DNA from 2 places in the Streptomyces sp. NPDC001568 genome. Region 1 is predicted to be linked to the other one. Evidence: riboswitches for the same ligand, from Rfam matches in the RefSeq annotation. Region 1 holds a riboswitch; the other holds the start of a gene.
The links. Region 1 has a riboswitch for glycine ahead of gcvT (glycine cleavage system aminomethyltransferase GcvT). Riboswitches for the same ligand answer to the same signal wherever they lie in the genome.

Region 1 (7,594 bases):
GTTCACGACGGCCTGGAAGCCGTTGAAGGCGAAGACGACGCCCGAGGTGGTCACGGCGGTCAGGACGGCGGTCCAGCCGTTCGGTGCGAAGCCGCCGTGGGCGGAGAAGTTCTCGGAGTGGAAGCCGGAGGCGATCAGCGCGCCGACGGCGAGCACCGGGATCGCGAACTTGACCAGGGTCAGCGCCGCGTTGATCTTCGCCAGCAGCTGGACCGACCAGTAGCAGGACAGCCAGAGCACCACGGTGAGCGCCAGCGCGACGGCCATCCCGAAGCCGGTCAGTTGGTGGGACCCGGCGTCCACCAGGTCCTGCGCCCAGCCGAAGCTCCAGGAGGACATGTACTGGGTCGCCGCGATCGACTCGATGGGGATCAGGGAGGCGACCGCGATCCACACCGCCCAGCCGGTGATGAAGCCGAGCACCGGGCCGTGCGAGATGGCCCCGTACCGGGCCATGCCGCCGGGGATCGGGTAGGCGGCGCCCACCTCGGCGTAGGACATGGCGATCATGCCGATGAAGACGGCCCCGATGACCCAGGCGACGAGCGCCGCGGGGCCCGCGACCTGCGCGGCCGTGCCCGCACCGAAGAGCCAGCCCGATCCGAAGATCGAGCCGATGCCGATCATGATCAGCGCGAAGAGACTGAGTCCCTTCCTGTTCGCTGCGCTCATGTCCATGGGGAGGGTGTCCGTCCTGACGGGGATGCCGTGGCGTGCTGTCTTTATCGCGAGACTATTTGCCACTTTTTGAACGTTTAAGAGGCGATGGGCGGCATCCGCCGAGGACATTGGTCATGAAAAGGGCCCGGCCCTGTGGACAACACGGCCGGGCCCCGTCCGTCGACCGGAGGGACCGGAGCGACTAGAGCGTCGGGTACAGCGGGAACCTCGCGGCGAGCGCCGAGACGCGCGCCTTCAGGTCCGCCGCGTCGTATTCCGGCTTCAGCGCCTGCGCGATGACATCGGCGACCTCGGTGAAGGCCTCGGCGTCGAAACCGCGGGTGGCGAGCGCAGGCGTACCGATCCGCAGGCCCGAGGTCACCATCGGCGGCCGCGGGTCGTTCGGGATGGCGTTCCGGTTCACCGTGATGCCGACCTCGTGCAGGCGGTCCTCGGCCTGCTGGCCGTCGAGCTCCGAGTTGCGCAGGTCCACCAGGACCAGGTGCACGTCGGTGCCGCCGGTGAGGACGTCCACGCCCACGGCCTTGACGTCGTCCTGGACCAGGCGGGCGGCCAGGATGCGCGCGCCCTCCAGGGTGCGCACCTGGCGCTCCTTGAAGTCCTCCGAGGCCGCGATCTTGAAGGAGACGGCCTTGGCCGCGATCACGTGCTCCAGCGGGCCGCCCTGCTGGCCCGGGAAGACCGCGGAGTTGATCTTCTTGGCCAGCTCCTGCGTCGACAGGATGACACCGCCGCGCGGACCGCCGAGGGTCTTGTGCGTGGTGGTGGTGACGACGTGGGCGTGCGGCACCGGGTTCGGGTGCAGACCCGCGGCGACCAGACCGGCGAAGTGCGCCATGTCGACCATCAGGTACGCGCCGACCTCGTCCGCGATGCGGCGGAAGGCGGCGAAGTCCAGCTGGCGCGGGTACGCGGACCAGCCGGCGACGATCAGCTGCGGCTTGGACTCCTTGGCGAGGCGCTCGACCTCGGCCATGTCGACCTCGCCGGTCTCGTCGACGTGGTACGGGACCACGTTGTAGAGCTTGCCGGAGAAGTTGATCTTCATGCCGTGGGTCAGGTGACCGCCGTGGGCCAGGTTCAGGCCCATGATCGTGTCGCCCGGCTTCAGCAGCGCGAACATCGCGGCGGCGTTCGCCTGCGCACCGGAGTGCGGCTGCACGTTCGCGGCCTCGGCGCCGAAGAGCGCCTTGATCCGGTCGATCGCGATCTGCTCGACGACGTCGACGTGCTCGCAGCCGCCGTAGTAGCGGCGGCCGGGGTAGCCCTCGGCGTACTTGTTGGTCAGGACCGAGCCCTGGGCCTCCATGACGGCGACGGGAGCGAAGTTCTCCGACGCGATCATTTCCAGGGTGGACTGCTGGCGCACGAGTTCGGCGTCGACGGCGGCGGCGACGTCGGGGTCGAGCTCGTGGAGGGGCGTGTTCAGTACGGACATCAAGATCCCCTGGGGTGTCAGTTGTCGGAGTGGGTGAGCGCGGCGTACTCCTCGGCCGAGAGCACGTCCTTGGGCTCGTCCGAGAGTCGCACCTTGAACAGCCAGCCACCCTCGAACGGGGCCGTGTTCACGAGGGCCGGGTCGTCCACGACGTCCTGGTTGGCCTCGACGACCTCGCCGGAGACGGGGGAGTACAGGTCGCTGACCGACTTGGTCGACTCCAGCTCGCCACAGGTCTCGCCCTCGGTGACGGTGTCGCCGACCTCGGGGAGCTGGGCGTAGACGACGTCACCGAGCGCGTTGGCCGCGAACTCCGTGATGCCGACCGTCGCGACGCCGTCCACGGCGTCCGACAGCCACTCGTGCTCCTTGGTGTAACGCAGCTGCTGGGGGTTGCTCATGACCTGATTCTCCTGGATGCGGGGGAGTGGATACGAACAGCGGTCTTGGATGCTGGGACGCCACGGGACGGCACGGGACGCCACCGTACGGGTGTCCGTACGGCCGGTCCGTGCCGCGTCGCCGTGTGCGGGACTACTTCTGCCGCTTGTAGAACGGCAGGGCCACGACCTCGTACGGCTCATGCGTACCGCGAATGTCGACGCCCACGCCGGACGTGCCCGGTGCGGCGTGCTCCGCGTCGACGTACGCCATCGCGATCGGCTTGCCCAGCGTCGGGGACGGGGCGCCCGAGGTGACCTCGCCGATGACCCGGCCGTCGGCGACGACGGGGAAGCCGGCGCGCGGGACGCGGCGGCCCTCGGCGATCAGACCGACCAGCTTGCGCGGCGCCTTCGTGGCGGCCTTCTCGGCGGCGGCCTCCAGCGCGGCGCGGCCGACGAAGTCGCCCTCCTTCTCGAACTTCACGACCCGGCCCAGACCCGCGTCGAACGGGGTGAGGGAGGTGGTCAGCTCGTGCCCGTACAGCGGCATGCCCGCTTCCAGGCGCAGCGTGTCGCGGCAGGACAGGCCGGCCGGGACCAGGCCGACGCCCGCGCCCGCCTCGGTGAGCGCCTGCCACAGCGCCACGGCGTGCTCGGGGGAGACGAACAGCTCGAAGCCGTCCTCGCCCGTGTAGCCCGTACGCGCGATCAGCGCGGGCACGCCCGCGACGGTGCCCGGCAGGCCCGCGTAGTACTTCAGCCCGTCCAGGTCGGCGTCCGTGAGGGACTTCAGGATGCCGGGGGACTCGGGGCCCTGGACGGCGATCAGCGCGTACGCGTCACGGTCGTCACGGACCTCGGCGTCGAAGCCGGCGGCGCGCTCGGTGATCGCGTCCAGCACGACCTGGGCGTTGGAGGCGTTGGCGACGACCATGAACTCGGTCTCGCCCAGGCGGTAGACGATCAGGTCGTCGAGGATCCCGCCGTCCTCCCGACAGATGTGCGTGTAGCGGGCGCGGCCGACACCGACGGTCGAGATGTTGCCGACCAGCGCGTAGTCCAGCACCTTGACGGCCTCGGGGCCGGTCAGGGTGATCTCGCCCATGTGGGACAGGTCGAACAGGCCGGCGCGGGTGCGCACGGCGTTGTGCTCGTCGCGCTCACTGGCGTACCGCAGCGGCATGTCCCAGCCCGCGAAATCGGTCATGGTCGCACCGAGCGAGCGGTGCAGCGCGTCGAGCGCGGTCAGGCGGGGGGCAGTGCTCATGGGTGTGGCTCCCGGGTCCCAGGGCATGACATGACGAGGACGATCCTCCCCATCTGTCATCGGAACCTGAGAGGTTCGCCGGGAGTTCCCGCGCGTACGGGTCAACTCCACGGTTTGCACCTTGGGTGGAGCACGCTCCGACGACCGTCGGGACGGTCGTGTCGCGGCTCGCTTTTCAGATCTGCCTCATCCACGCGGTACGGGGCCTGAGAGATTCAAGGGAGGTACTTGCTCCTTCGGCGCCCGGGCACGGCCTTGCGGCCTGCCGGGACTCTCCCGCGCGGATTCAAGCGGCCGGTATGCAGTTGGTGTCCAGATGGCGCACATCATTGCACGGGACGTCGGGGACCGGGTGGCGGGGCCCGGAAGAAAGCGGAGAGCGGAACCGGGCGCGCCGGATTACCGTCTCTTTACACTCAGTGGGCAGGGGGCTCGTGCGGCCCCGTTTCGGGGGGAGACGCTGTGTGGAGGTTCGGAGTGGTCACCACAACGGGACCCATCGACGGGCTCGACGGGCTCGACGGGCTGGACGGGGTCCCGACCCAGCGGGGCGCGGGCGTGGATCCGCGGATCCACGCGGAGGGCGTCGGCCCGGTCCGTGACCTGCGCGGATCCGCCGCGCGCGGCCCGCACCGGCTCGGCTGGTCGGCGGGGGACATCGTCGTGGTGTCCGGGCTGCCCGGCGGCGGCAAGAGCACCCTGATCAAGCGCGCCACCGAAGGCGGCGGCATCGACTCCCAGGACGCCCGCGAGCGCTGGGAGCGCCGGATGCCGGCCGCGCTGCCCTACGCCGCGTACCGGCCGCTCGTCCGCGTCGCCCACTACTGGGGGCTGTGGCGCAAGCTCAGCTCCGGCGATTCCGTAGTGGTGCACGACTGCGGCACGCAGAGCTGGGTACGGGGCCTGCTCGCCGCCGTCGCCCGCCGCCGGGGCCGCTCGCTGCACCTGTTGCTGCTGGACACCACCGCCGAGGAGGCGCTCTCCGGGCAGGCGGCGCGGGGGCGTCGGGTGTCCGCGTACGCCTTCGCGCGCCACCGCGGCGCCGTCCGCCGGCTGCTCCGCGAGGCCGAGGCCGGACGGCCGCCCGCGGGCTGCGCCTCGGCGACGCTGCTCGACCGCCGCTCGGCCGCCGCCGTGACCTCCATCGCCTTCCACGGCTGACTCCGACCGGGCCCGTCCGCAGCCGATAGCCTCGGCAGCACATCGGCGCCACACGGAGGGCAGGGGTACATGCAGGGCAGCGGCTGGCCGGCGAACGAGTTGGAGCAGGTGCTCGGGGCGGCGCTCGGGCGGACGGACGCCGGGGAGCGGATCGTCGAGGTGCTCGGGCGCAGCCCGCTCTGGGTGCCGCTGCCCGAGGGCGGCGGCCCGGAGCAGGGCAGCCTCAGCCTTCCCACGATGCTGATCGGCGGGGAGGCGTACGTCCCCGTCTACAGCTCGGAGGCCCAGTTCCGGTACTGCGCCGGCCCCGGCATGGACTTCGTGATCGCCCCCGCCGTGGAGTTCGCGCGCGGCCTGCCCCCGCAGCTCGGCATCGCCGTGAACCCGGAGGGGGCCGTCGGGGTGCCGCTGCCGCCGGCCGCCGTCGCCGAGCTCTGCCGGGCCGGGCGGGGTCCGCTGGACGGCCCGGCCACCGGGGGCCGCGTACGGCTCTTCGAGCCCGACTGGCAGGAGGACCCGGTCGACTTCCTGGCCGTCGCCGCAGAGGAGTTCCGCGGCACCGGAGTGGTCGCCGCCGCCCACCGTTGTCTGGCGAGCGTGGAGGGCGGGGCCCCCGAGCTGTACGTCGGTGTCCGGCTGGTGGGATGGGACCCCGAGTTCCGCGGCGCCCCGCTGGAGGCCCTCGGGCGGGCCCTGGCGCGCGTACCGGTGCCCTGGACCGTGCAGTTGATCCTGCTCGACGCCGCCGAGGACCCGGTCACGGAGTGGATTCGTGAGCGCGTACGCCCCTTCTACCTCCCGTAGCGCCGCTTAAGCTGGTCGGTACGGGTGGACGACGGGCGGACGAAGAGGGGTACCGGGTGAGTGCGTCAGGCACGGCCGCGGCCGGGCAGGTCGAGCACATGCTGCGCCAGGTGACTCCCGGGCGCTATGAGAGCTACGAGTCATTGCTGCACGGCCTCGCCGAGGGGCGGCTGTGGATGCTGTTGTGGCAGGGGCAGCCGGGCTCACCGGACGCCCAGTACGGCGGCATGGAGGTCGAGGGCCTCGGTTACGCGCCCTGCGTGACCTCGCCGCAGGAACTGGCCGCGAGCGGCTGGAACCGCGGCTACGAAGTGGTCACCGGCCGGGACATCGCCCGCGCCCTGTACCCGGACCGCTGGGGGCTGTGGGTCAATCCGCACGCCCAGGGCGGCGGCCTCGGCGTGCCGTGGGCCGACCTGCGCCGGATCGCCACCGGCCTGGACCGGATGCCGGCGGGCCCGCTGCGGCTCTCCGAGCCCTCCCTGGAGCTGCCCCAGTTCTACGGGCTGCTGACCCGTCACGCGCACCGCACGCCCGCCGTGCGCTCGCTGCGCCGCGCCTGGGTGCAGCCCTCGCTGGGGTCGGCGTACCTGGCGGTGGGGCTCGACCTCTACGACGCCTCCGCGCCCGCGCTGGAATCCGTACGGGAGATGATGCGGCAGTCGGTCGGGGCGGTGCCCGAGGGGGTGCCGGTGTGCACGGTCGCGCTGGCCGACGAGCACGACCCGGTGGCGATGTGGCTGCGCGCGCAGACCCGGCCGTTCTACGACCGGGAGGGTCAGGCGGCGGTCCACTAGCGGGCGCCGGAGGCCGCCGGGGCGCTCCCGGAGGGCCTTCACCAGGTCACCTACAGGGAAAACGGGCAGCTTCCCGCACTCTGGGACGGACCCCTTCGACGGACTTCGGGCCGCCGGGAACCACGGTTCCCGGCGGCCTTCGCCTTGTCCGGATTTCATCCCTGTTGGGCGCCCAATAGACGCACTCCTCCAGGGAGTTGGGCGTGATGTCCGGTTAGGTACCGAACGGCCGGTCTTGCTCCGCTGAGCCGACAGCGGAGTCCGGATAACGGGAACCGATGCGTCAGATCACGGTTGCGCATCCATTCATCTGCGGGTCTGGCGGCTGGTCGAGCGCCCGATGAAGACTCCCCACCCAAGAGCCGGTCAGTCCTCCAGGACCCGGTTCGGCACGTGGACTTCGCTTGTTGTTTCCGCACGGCACTTCCCGCACTTTCCGCACTTCAGCTGCTCCGCACCCTGCACTCCGCACGCGTTCTGCGTGTACCACGCACTCCGAGCGCCACTCCGCACCAACGCCGCCACAGCGGCGGGCATGGGCCGACCACCCGTCGGCCGAGAGGGGTCCCCACCACGATGACGGCACCACTGCACGACACGAGCGCGGAAACACCCGCACCCGTGTCCGTAGCCGACGTCCCTGCCAAAGCCATCGAAGGCCGTTCGCCCGGCCGCATCGCCTGGATGCGGCTCAAGCGTGACAAGGTCGCGCTGACCGGCGGCGTGGTCGTGATCCTGTTGATCCTGATCGCGGTGTTCGCACCGCAGATCGTGAGCCTGTTGGGCCACCCGCCCAACGAGTTCCACGAGGACATGATCGACCCGGACCTGGGCACACCGATCGGCTCCTTCGGCGGCATGAGCTCCGAGTTCCTGCTGGGCGTCGAACCGACCAACGGGCGCGACGTGTTCAGTCGGATCGTCTACGGCGCCCGCATCTCGCTGGTCGTGGCCTTCCTGGCGGCCTTCGTGTCGGTCGTCATCGGCAGCTTCCTCGGCGCGCTGGCGGGCTTCCTCGGCGGCTGGGTCGACGGCGTCATCAGCCGCCTGATGGACCTGCTGC
Region 2 (7,594 bases), on a different contig from region 1:
AAGGGGAGTCGCGGGGGCGGGCGCCGTGAAACGCGGCCGCGTCGCCCACCGGGAACTTTCAGCCCATTCGAGTAGCCTTTCCCCGCAATGGGGTACGGGAAACCACTCTCAGGGTGATTATCACTCGGCGTGCCGAGTGTGGCGATCGTTGACGCACCCCTGGTCACTGCCTACCTTCGAGGTGGGCAGGTCAAGGACGGAGGGTCGGCGTGAGGATCACGGGCGACGGTACGACCGGGGGCACCCCCGCACGGAGTGATGGTGGGCCGTACCCGCTGCACGGCGGCGCGGCCGGGTCCGCGCACCGTCAGCCGGCGTCCACGCCGGTCGGACCGGTGAGCGACGCCCCGGCGCCCGAGCAGGTCGGCTACCGCGGCCCGACGGCATGTGCCGCGGCCGGCATCACGTACCGGCAGCTCGACTACTGGGCGCGGACGGGGCTGGTGGAGCCGAGCGTCCGGCCCGCGTACGGATCCGGCACGCAGCGGCTGTACAGCTTTCGCGACGTGGTGGTCCTCAAGATCGTCAAGCGCTTCCTGGACACCGGGGTGGCGTTGCAGAACATCCGCACCGCCGTGCAGCACCTGCGGGACCGCGGTTTCCACGACCTGGAGCGCATGACGCTGATGAGCGACGGCGCGACCGTGTACGAGTGCACCTCACCGGACCAGGTGGTGAGCCTCCTCCAGGGCGGGCAGGGCGTCTTCGGCATCGCGGTGGGCGTGGTCTGGCGGGACGTGGAGAACGCCCTGTCGCAGCTGCACGGGGAGCGCGTGGACACCGGGGAGACCCTGGTGGGCCAGAATCCGGCCGACGAACTGGCCGCGCGCCGCAACCGGGCCGTCTGATCGCGGCTCTCCGATCGCGACTCTCCCATCGCAGCCGGGCGATGCGGCCCGGCTGATCGGGTCCGGTGAGGCGCGGCCTCCTCGCGGACCGCGAGGGCGCCGCCTCCGTCGCGGTGGCCGCGGCGTTGTCAGTGCCGTAGGGGAGCATCGGGCTGTGAGATCCGCCCCGACCATCCTGCACCTGGACATGGACGCCTTCTACGCCTCGGCGGAGCAGGCGTCGAAGCCCAGCCTGCGCGGTAAGGCCGTGATCGTCGGCGGGCTGGGACCGCGCGGTGTGGTGGCCACCGCCTCCTACGAAGCCCGCCGGTTCGGGGTCCACTCGGCGATGCCGATGGCCCAGGCCCGTCGGCTCTGCCCGAACGGGGCCTGCCTGATCCCCCGCTTCACCCTCTACCGCGAGGTCAGCGAGCTGGTCATGGGCATGCTGAGGGCGCTGTCGCCGCTGGTCGAGCCGCTCAGCCTGGACGAGGCCTTCGTGGACCTGGAGGCGGGCGGGGCCGCATTCGACGCGGCCGGGGCCCGGGCGGTGGGGGAGCGGCTGCGGGCCGACATCACGGCCGCCACGGGGCTCAGTGGCTCGGTGGGGCTGGCCGGGTCGAAGATGCTCGCCAAAGTGGCCTCCGAGGAGGCCAAGCCGGACGGGCTGCTGCTCATCGAACCCGGCACCGAACGGGAACTGCTCGCGCCCATGTCGGTGCGGACCCTGCCCGGGGTGGGGCCGGCCACCGGGGAGCACCTGCGCCGGGCCGGGATCACCACCGTCGGGGAGCTCGCCGAAGCCGGTGAGGACGAGCTGGTCCGGATGGTCGGCAAGGCGCACGGGGCGGGGCTGTACCGGATGGCGCTGGGGCTGGACGACCGGCCCGTGGTCGCGGAGCGCGACGCGAAGTCCGTTTCGGTCGAGGACACCTTCGACGTGGACCTGCACGACCGGGTACGGATCCGCAACGAGGTGCAGCGGCTCGCCGACCGGTGCGTGGGCCGGCTGCGGGCCTCCGGCCACTCGGGCCGGACCATCGTCCTCAAGGTGCGGCGCTACGACTTCTCGACGCTGACCCGCTCCGAGACCCTGCGCGGCCCGACGGACGACCCGGCCGTGGTGCGGGAGGCGGCCGCGCGGCTGCTGGAGGGCGTGGACACCACGGGAGGAGTACGCCTCCTGGGGGTCGGGGTGACGGGCCTCGCGGACTACACGCAGGAGGACCTCTTCGCCCAGGTGCGCGCCGCCGAGGCGGACGGCGACCCGGGCGTCGCGCAGGAGAGCGGGACCGTTGCGCCGGATGGGGCGGAGCGGGTGGACGTGCCGTCCGGGGCCGGTGAGGTGGAGGCGCCTGGAGGGGCCGCAGGGGCCGTAGGGAGCGTGGAGGGTGGAGGAGCGCCCGGGGACCCGGGCGGGGGCGTGGTGCGGTACTGGGCGGCCGGGAGCGACGTACGGCATGCGGTGTACGGGCCCGGCTGGGTCCAGGGCAGTGGGGTCGGCCGGGTGACCGTACGGTTCGAGCGGCCCGGCTCCGCGCCGGGCCGGGCCCGTACCTTCCGGGTGGACGACCCCGAGCTGGAGCCGTCCGATCCGCTGCCCCTGGTGGGTCCGGCCGGGGGCGTGTCCGCCTAACCGGCCGGCCGGCCGGCGTCGCGGCGGCGCTTCTTGGCGGGTGGGGGCGGGGCGTGCTGGAACTCCGAGGGGAGGACCACGTCGAGGCCGTAGTGGTGGTAGAGCTGGAGCTCCTGCTCGGGGGAGAGGTGACGGCCGACCCCGAAATCGGGGGCGTCCCTGATGAGGGAACGTTCGAACGGCACGCGCAGGGTGTCGTCCACCACCTCGCTGGGCTCCAGGGGGACGAAGGCGTCCCGGCCGAAGAGGCCGGTCCGTACGGCGGCCCACTCCGGAACGCCCGTGGCGTCGTCGAGGTAGACCTCGTCCACGGTGCCGATCTTGGCGCCGTTCCGGTCGAATGCCTTGCGGCCGATCAGGCTGCGCGGATCGATGTCGGTCTGCACGGTCCCTCCACTGGGTCGCAACTCCATCCGTAATCACTACAAAAGTGCATATCCGCAGACGGGGCCACTCGAGGGAGGGTCCAGATCCTCGCTGGTAGGCTGGGTGACGGCTGTTGACCCTGTGCGGGAGAGTCCTCCGATTGAGTTCGACGGAGGCGCCGAAGGAGCAAATCCTCCCCGGAATCTCTCAGGCATACGTACCGCACGTGAAGAGGCCACTCTGGAAAGCAGGAGCGGTGCCGGGACGCAGTACCGGCTCCTCTCCTCACCGACGGTGAAAGCCGGACCCCGTGGGCGATCCCCTCGTGGCCCGGTGAAGCTCTCAGGTTGAGATGACAGAGGGGGAGGCCGTCCGGGTGCCCGCGCCGTGGTGCCCCTCGCAGGTCATACGACCAGGAGGCCTCCGTCATGACCGCCAACCGCATTCCGCTCTCCCAGCTGGAGCGAGGCATCCCCTTCGAGCAGCGCCACATCGGCCCGGACGCCGAGGCGCAGGCGAAGATGCTCGCCCAGGTGGGCTACGGCTCCCTGGACGAGCTCACCGCCGCCGCGGTACCGGATGTGATCAAGACCGCCGCGGCGCTGAACCTGCCCGAGGCACGGACCGAGGCGGAGGTGCTCGCCGAGCTCCGCTCGCTCGCCGACCGCAACCAGGTCCTCTCCTCGATGATCGGCCTCGGCTACTACGGCACCTTCACCCCGCCGGTCATCCTGCGCAACGTCATGGAGAACCCGGCCTGGTACACGGCGTACACGCCCTACCAGCCGGAGATCTCGCAGGGCCGGCTGGAAGCCCTGCTGAACTTCCAGACCGTCGTCGCCGACCTGACCGGTCTGCCGACCTCCGGCGCCTCCCTCCTCGACGAGGGCACCGCCGCCGCCGAGGCCATGTCGCTGGCCCGCCGTGTCGGCAAGGTCAAGGGCGGTGTCTTCCTGATCGACGCCGACGCGCTGCCGCAGACCATCGCGGTGATCGAGACCCGCGCCGAGCCCACGGGCGTGGAGGTCGTCGTCGCCGACCTGTCGGACGGCATCCCCGCCGAGATCGCCGAGCGCGGCGTCTTCGGCGTGCTGCTCCAGTACCCCGGTGCCTCCGGCGCCGTACGGGAGATCAAGCCGGTCATCGACCAGGCGCACGAGCTCGGCGCCGTCGTCACCGTCTCCGCCGACCTGCTCGCCCTGACCCTGCTGACCTCCCCGGGCGAGCTGGGCGCGGACATCGCCGTCGGCACCACCCAGCGCTTCGGCGTCCCGATGGGCTTCGGCGGACCCCACGCCGGCTACATGGCCGTTCAGGCCAAGCACGCCCGCTCCCTGCCGGGCCGCCTCGTCGGCGTCTCCGTCGACGCGGACGGCAACAAGGCGTACCGGCTGGCGCTGCAGACCCGCGAGCAGCACATCCGCCGCGAGAAGGCCACCAGCAACATCTGTACCGCGCAGGTGCTGCTCGCCGTCATGGCCGGCATGTACGCCGTCTACCACGGCCCGGACGGGCTGCGGACGATCGCCCGCCGCACCCACCGCTACGCCGCCCTGCTCGCCGCGGGCCTGACGGCCGGCGGGGTCGAGGTCGTGCACGGCTCGTACTTCGACACGATCACCGCCCGCGTCCCCGGCAAGGCGGCCGAGGTCGTCGCGGCCGCCCGCGCCGCGGGCGTCAACCTCTTCCAGGTCGACGCCGACCTGGTCTCCGTCGCCTGTGACGAGACCACCCTGCGCGCCGACGTCGAGGCCGTCTGGGGCGCCTTCGGGGTCGCCGCCGACCTCGAGGCCCTGGACGCCACCACGGCCGAGACCCTGCCCGAGGCCCTGCAGCGCTCGGACGAGGTCCTCACCCACCCGGTGTTCCACCAGCACCGCTCCGAGACCGCGATGCTGCGCTACCTGCGCAAGCTGTCGGACAAGGACTACGCGCTGGACCGCGGCATGATCCCGCTGGGTTCCTGCACGATGAAGCTCAACGCGACGACCGAGATGGAGCCGGTGACCTGGCCCGAATTCGGCCAGCTGCACCCGTTCGCCCCGGTCGAGCAGGCGCAGGGGTACCTCACGCTCATCACCGAGCTGGAGGAACGTCTCTGCGAGGTGACCGGCTACGACAAGGTCTCCATCCAGCCGAACGCCGGCTCCCAGGGCGAGCTCGCCGGCCTGCTGGCCGTCCGCGCCTACCACCGGGCGAACGGCGACGAGCAGCGCACCATCTGCCTCATCCCGTCCTCCGCGCACGGCACCAACGCGGCGAGCGCCGTGATGGCCGGCATGAAGGTCGTCGTCGTCAAGACGGCGGACGACGGCGAGGTGGACGCGGCCGACCTGCGCGCCAAGATCGAGCAGTACCGCGACGAGCTCGCCGTGCTGATGATCACCTACCCGTCGACGCACGGTGTGTTCGAGGAGCACGTCGCCGACATCTGCGCCCAGGTGCACGAGGCCGGCGGCCAGGTGTACGTCGACGGCGCCAACCTGAACGCCCTGGTGGGCCTGGCCAAGCCGGGTCACTTCGGCGGCGACGTCTCGCACCTGAACCTGCACAAGACCTTCTGCATCCCGCACGGCGGCGGCGGCCCCGGCGTGGGCCCGGTCGGCGTCCGGGCGCACCTGGCCCCGTACCTGCCGAACCACCCGCTCCAGCCGACGGCCGGTCCGGAGACGGGCGTCGGCCCGATCTCGGCCGCGCCGTGGGGCTCGGCGGGCATCCTGCCGATCTCCTGGTCGTACGTACGCCTGATGGGTGGTGAGGGGCTCAAGCGCGCCACCCAGGTGGCGGTACTGGGCGCCAACTACATCGCCAAGCGTCTGGAGCCGCACTACCCGGTGCTGTACACCGGCCCGGGCAACCTGGTCGCGCACGAGTGCATCATCGACCTGCGTCCGCTGTCGAAGTCGACGGGCGTGAGCGTGGACGACATCGCCAAGCGTCTGATCGACTACGGCTTCCACGCGCCGACGATGTCCTTCCCGGTCGCCGGCACGCTGATGATCGAACCGACGGAGTCCGAGGACCTCGCCGAGATCGACCGCTTCTGTGACGCGATGATCGCGATCCGCGGCGAGATCGAGCGGGTCGCGGGCGGCGAGTGGCCGGCCGACGACAACCCGCTCGCCAACTCCCCGCACACCGCGGCTTCGCTGGGCGGCGAGTGGAACCACCCGTACACCCGGGACGAGGCCGTCTTCCCGGCCGGTGTCACGCCCGCCGAGAAGTACTGGCCGCCGGTGCGCCGGATCGACGGCGCGTTCGGCGACCGGAACCTGGTGTGCTCCTGCCCGCCGCTGGACGAGTACGACAACTGATCCCGCGTGACGCGGTGACGGGGCGCGGACCCGTCGGGCCGACGCGTTGAAGGGGCCGTTCCCGGAGCACATGCTCCGGGAACGGCCCCTTCTTCCGTTCCGTCAGGTCCGCTCAGGCCGCCGCGAGCGGGCGGTGCGGCGCGATGATCTGTCCGTCCGGCAGGAGTTCACCGGTGTCCTCGAAGAGCAGGACGCCGTTGCACAGCAGGCTCCAGCCCTGCTCCGGGTGGTTGGCCACCGGGCGCGCGGCCTCCCGGTCGGCGGACTCTGATGACGGGCAGGCAGGCTGGTGCTGGCACATGGATGCGTTCTTTCGCTGCGGTGTGGTCTGTTCGCTACGGCTCGATGCGTGATTCATGGCCGTCCCCCTGGGTCGTCCCCGCACCTGCGGGGAGGATGGGCTCAGTCTTCCCCCAGGACGGCTGCTTCGCAGGTATTTCCCGGCAGCTGTCCTCATGGATTGAGGACGCATCACCCGTGCGGGCGGTTCAGGCCAACTCCCCTGTCATTTCGGATGGTTCGCGAATGGTCCCAGCGGACTAGGCCGAATGGGTCGTCCGGGTGGCTGTGTTCAGGCCGCCGGTGCGGCTACGGGGGGCGGCACCGGAGGGGCCTGCCGAGTCAGCCGGTGCGTCAGTACGGGCAGGAGTTCGGACACGGTGTGCGGCCGGAACGCCGCGATGCCGGGAGGTGCCGGGGCGAGCGGAACCAGCAGGTCGGCGGCGGCCGGCAGGCCGGCCGCGGCGTCGGCGCCGACCGCGCCGTGCAGCCACAGGGTCAACATGTACAGCTCCGGTACGGACAGCAGGCGCGGCTGGTAGCCGGTCCCCAGTGACTCGGCCTGGCGCAGGGCGCGTTCGGTGGCGGTGACGTAGGGCCCCTCGAAGAAGTGGGAGAAGGTCCATCCGTCCGCCGTGAGGCGGGTGTCGGCCGCGGCGACGAAGCGGTCCCCGCTGCGGATGAGGAACCGCCACGCGGTGAGCCGGGTGCGCGGGGGCCTGCCGCCGGCAGCGAGGTTGGACGTGTGGAGCCGGTCGATCACGTGCACCGGAAGGGGCAGTTCGGCGGTCAACGGGCCCTGGACCGTGCGCAGGGCCGGAGTGTGCGCCTCGTGGACGGCGGTGGGGGAACCGAGTGCCGCGAGGACGCTGCGCAGGGCGGGCGCGGGAGCCGGAGGGACATGCAGCGGCATGGTGGGTCGCCTCTCACTTGGGAGACCTGGGGTGCGGGGGAAGGAACGGGACGGCGCTGTCGCATTCTGGGGCCAGAGGGGGGCTGAGGGGCAATGACCGCGCGCCAACTCTCTGCCTCGATTGCGGAGTTTATACGACACGTGTTCACGCAGTGTTTCGGCTAGCTGTCCCGGCTATTGCCGACAAGTCGCTTACCGGCCCTGCTGCGAAGCCATTCATGACGCCTGAGCGCAGACCTGCCGCGCTGACCTCGGAGGC

Region 2: another riboswitch for glycine. It lies ahead of gcvP (aminomethyl-transferring glycine dehydrogenase); the one in region 1 lies ahead of gcvT (glycine cleavage system aminomethyltransferase GcvT).

The regions. Positions count from the first base shown of each region.
Region 1 is NZ_JBIAVF010000016.1:73,641-81,234, reverse strand. It holds gene ACFY0I_RS27650 (APC family permease) at 1-678, opposite strand, end outside; gene glyA (serine hydroxymethyltransferase) at 863-2,119, opposite strand; gene gcvH (glycine cleavage system protein GcvH) at 2,137-2,520, opposite strand; gene gcvT (glycine cleavage system aminomethyltransferase GcvT) at 2,654-3,769, opposite strand; glycine riboswitch at 3,955-4,058, opposite strand; gene ACFY0I_RS27630 (AAA family ATPase) at 4,247-4,930, shown strand; gene ACFY0I_RS27625 (enhanced serine sensitivity protein SseB) at 5,000-5,734, shown strand; gene ACFY0I_RS27620 (enhanced serine sensitivity protein SseB C-terminal domain-containing protein) at 5,791-6,531, shown strand; gene ACFY0I_RS27615 (ABC transporter permease) at 7,108-7,594, shown strand, end outside.
Region 2 is NZ_JBIAVF010000017.1:208,027-215,620, reverse strand. It holds gene ACFY0I_RS29140 (MerR family transcriptional regulator) at 210-848, shown strand; gene ACFY0I_RS29135 (DNA polymerase IV) at 1,003-2,463, shown strand; gene ACFY0I_RS29130 (PRC-barrel domain-containing protein) at 2,460-2,849, opposite strand; glycine riboswitch at 2,964-3,062, shown strand; gene gcvP (aminomethyl-transferring glycine dehydrogenase) at 3,258-6,143, shown strand; gene ACFY0I_RS29120 (DUF5999 family protein) at 6,256-6,444, opposite strand; gene ACFY0I_RS29115 (hypothetical protein) at 6,715-7,335, opposite strand.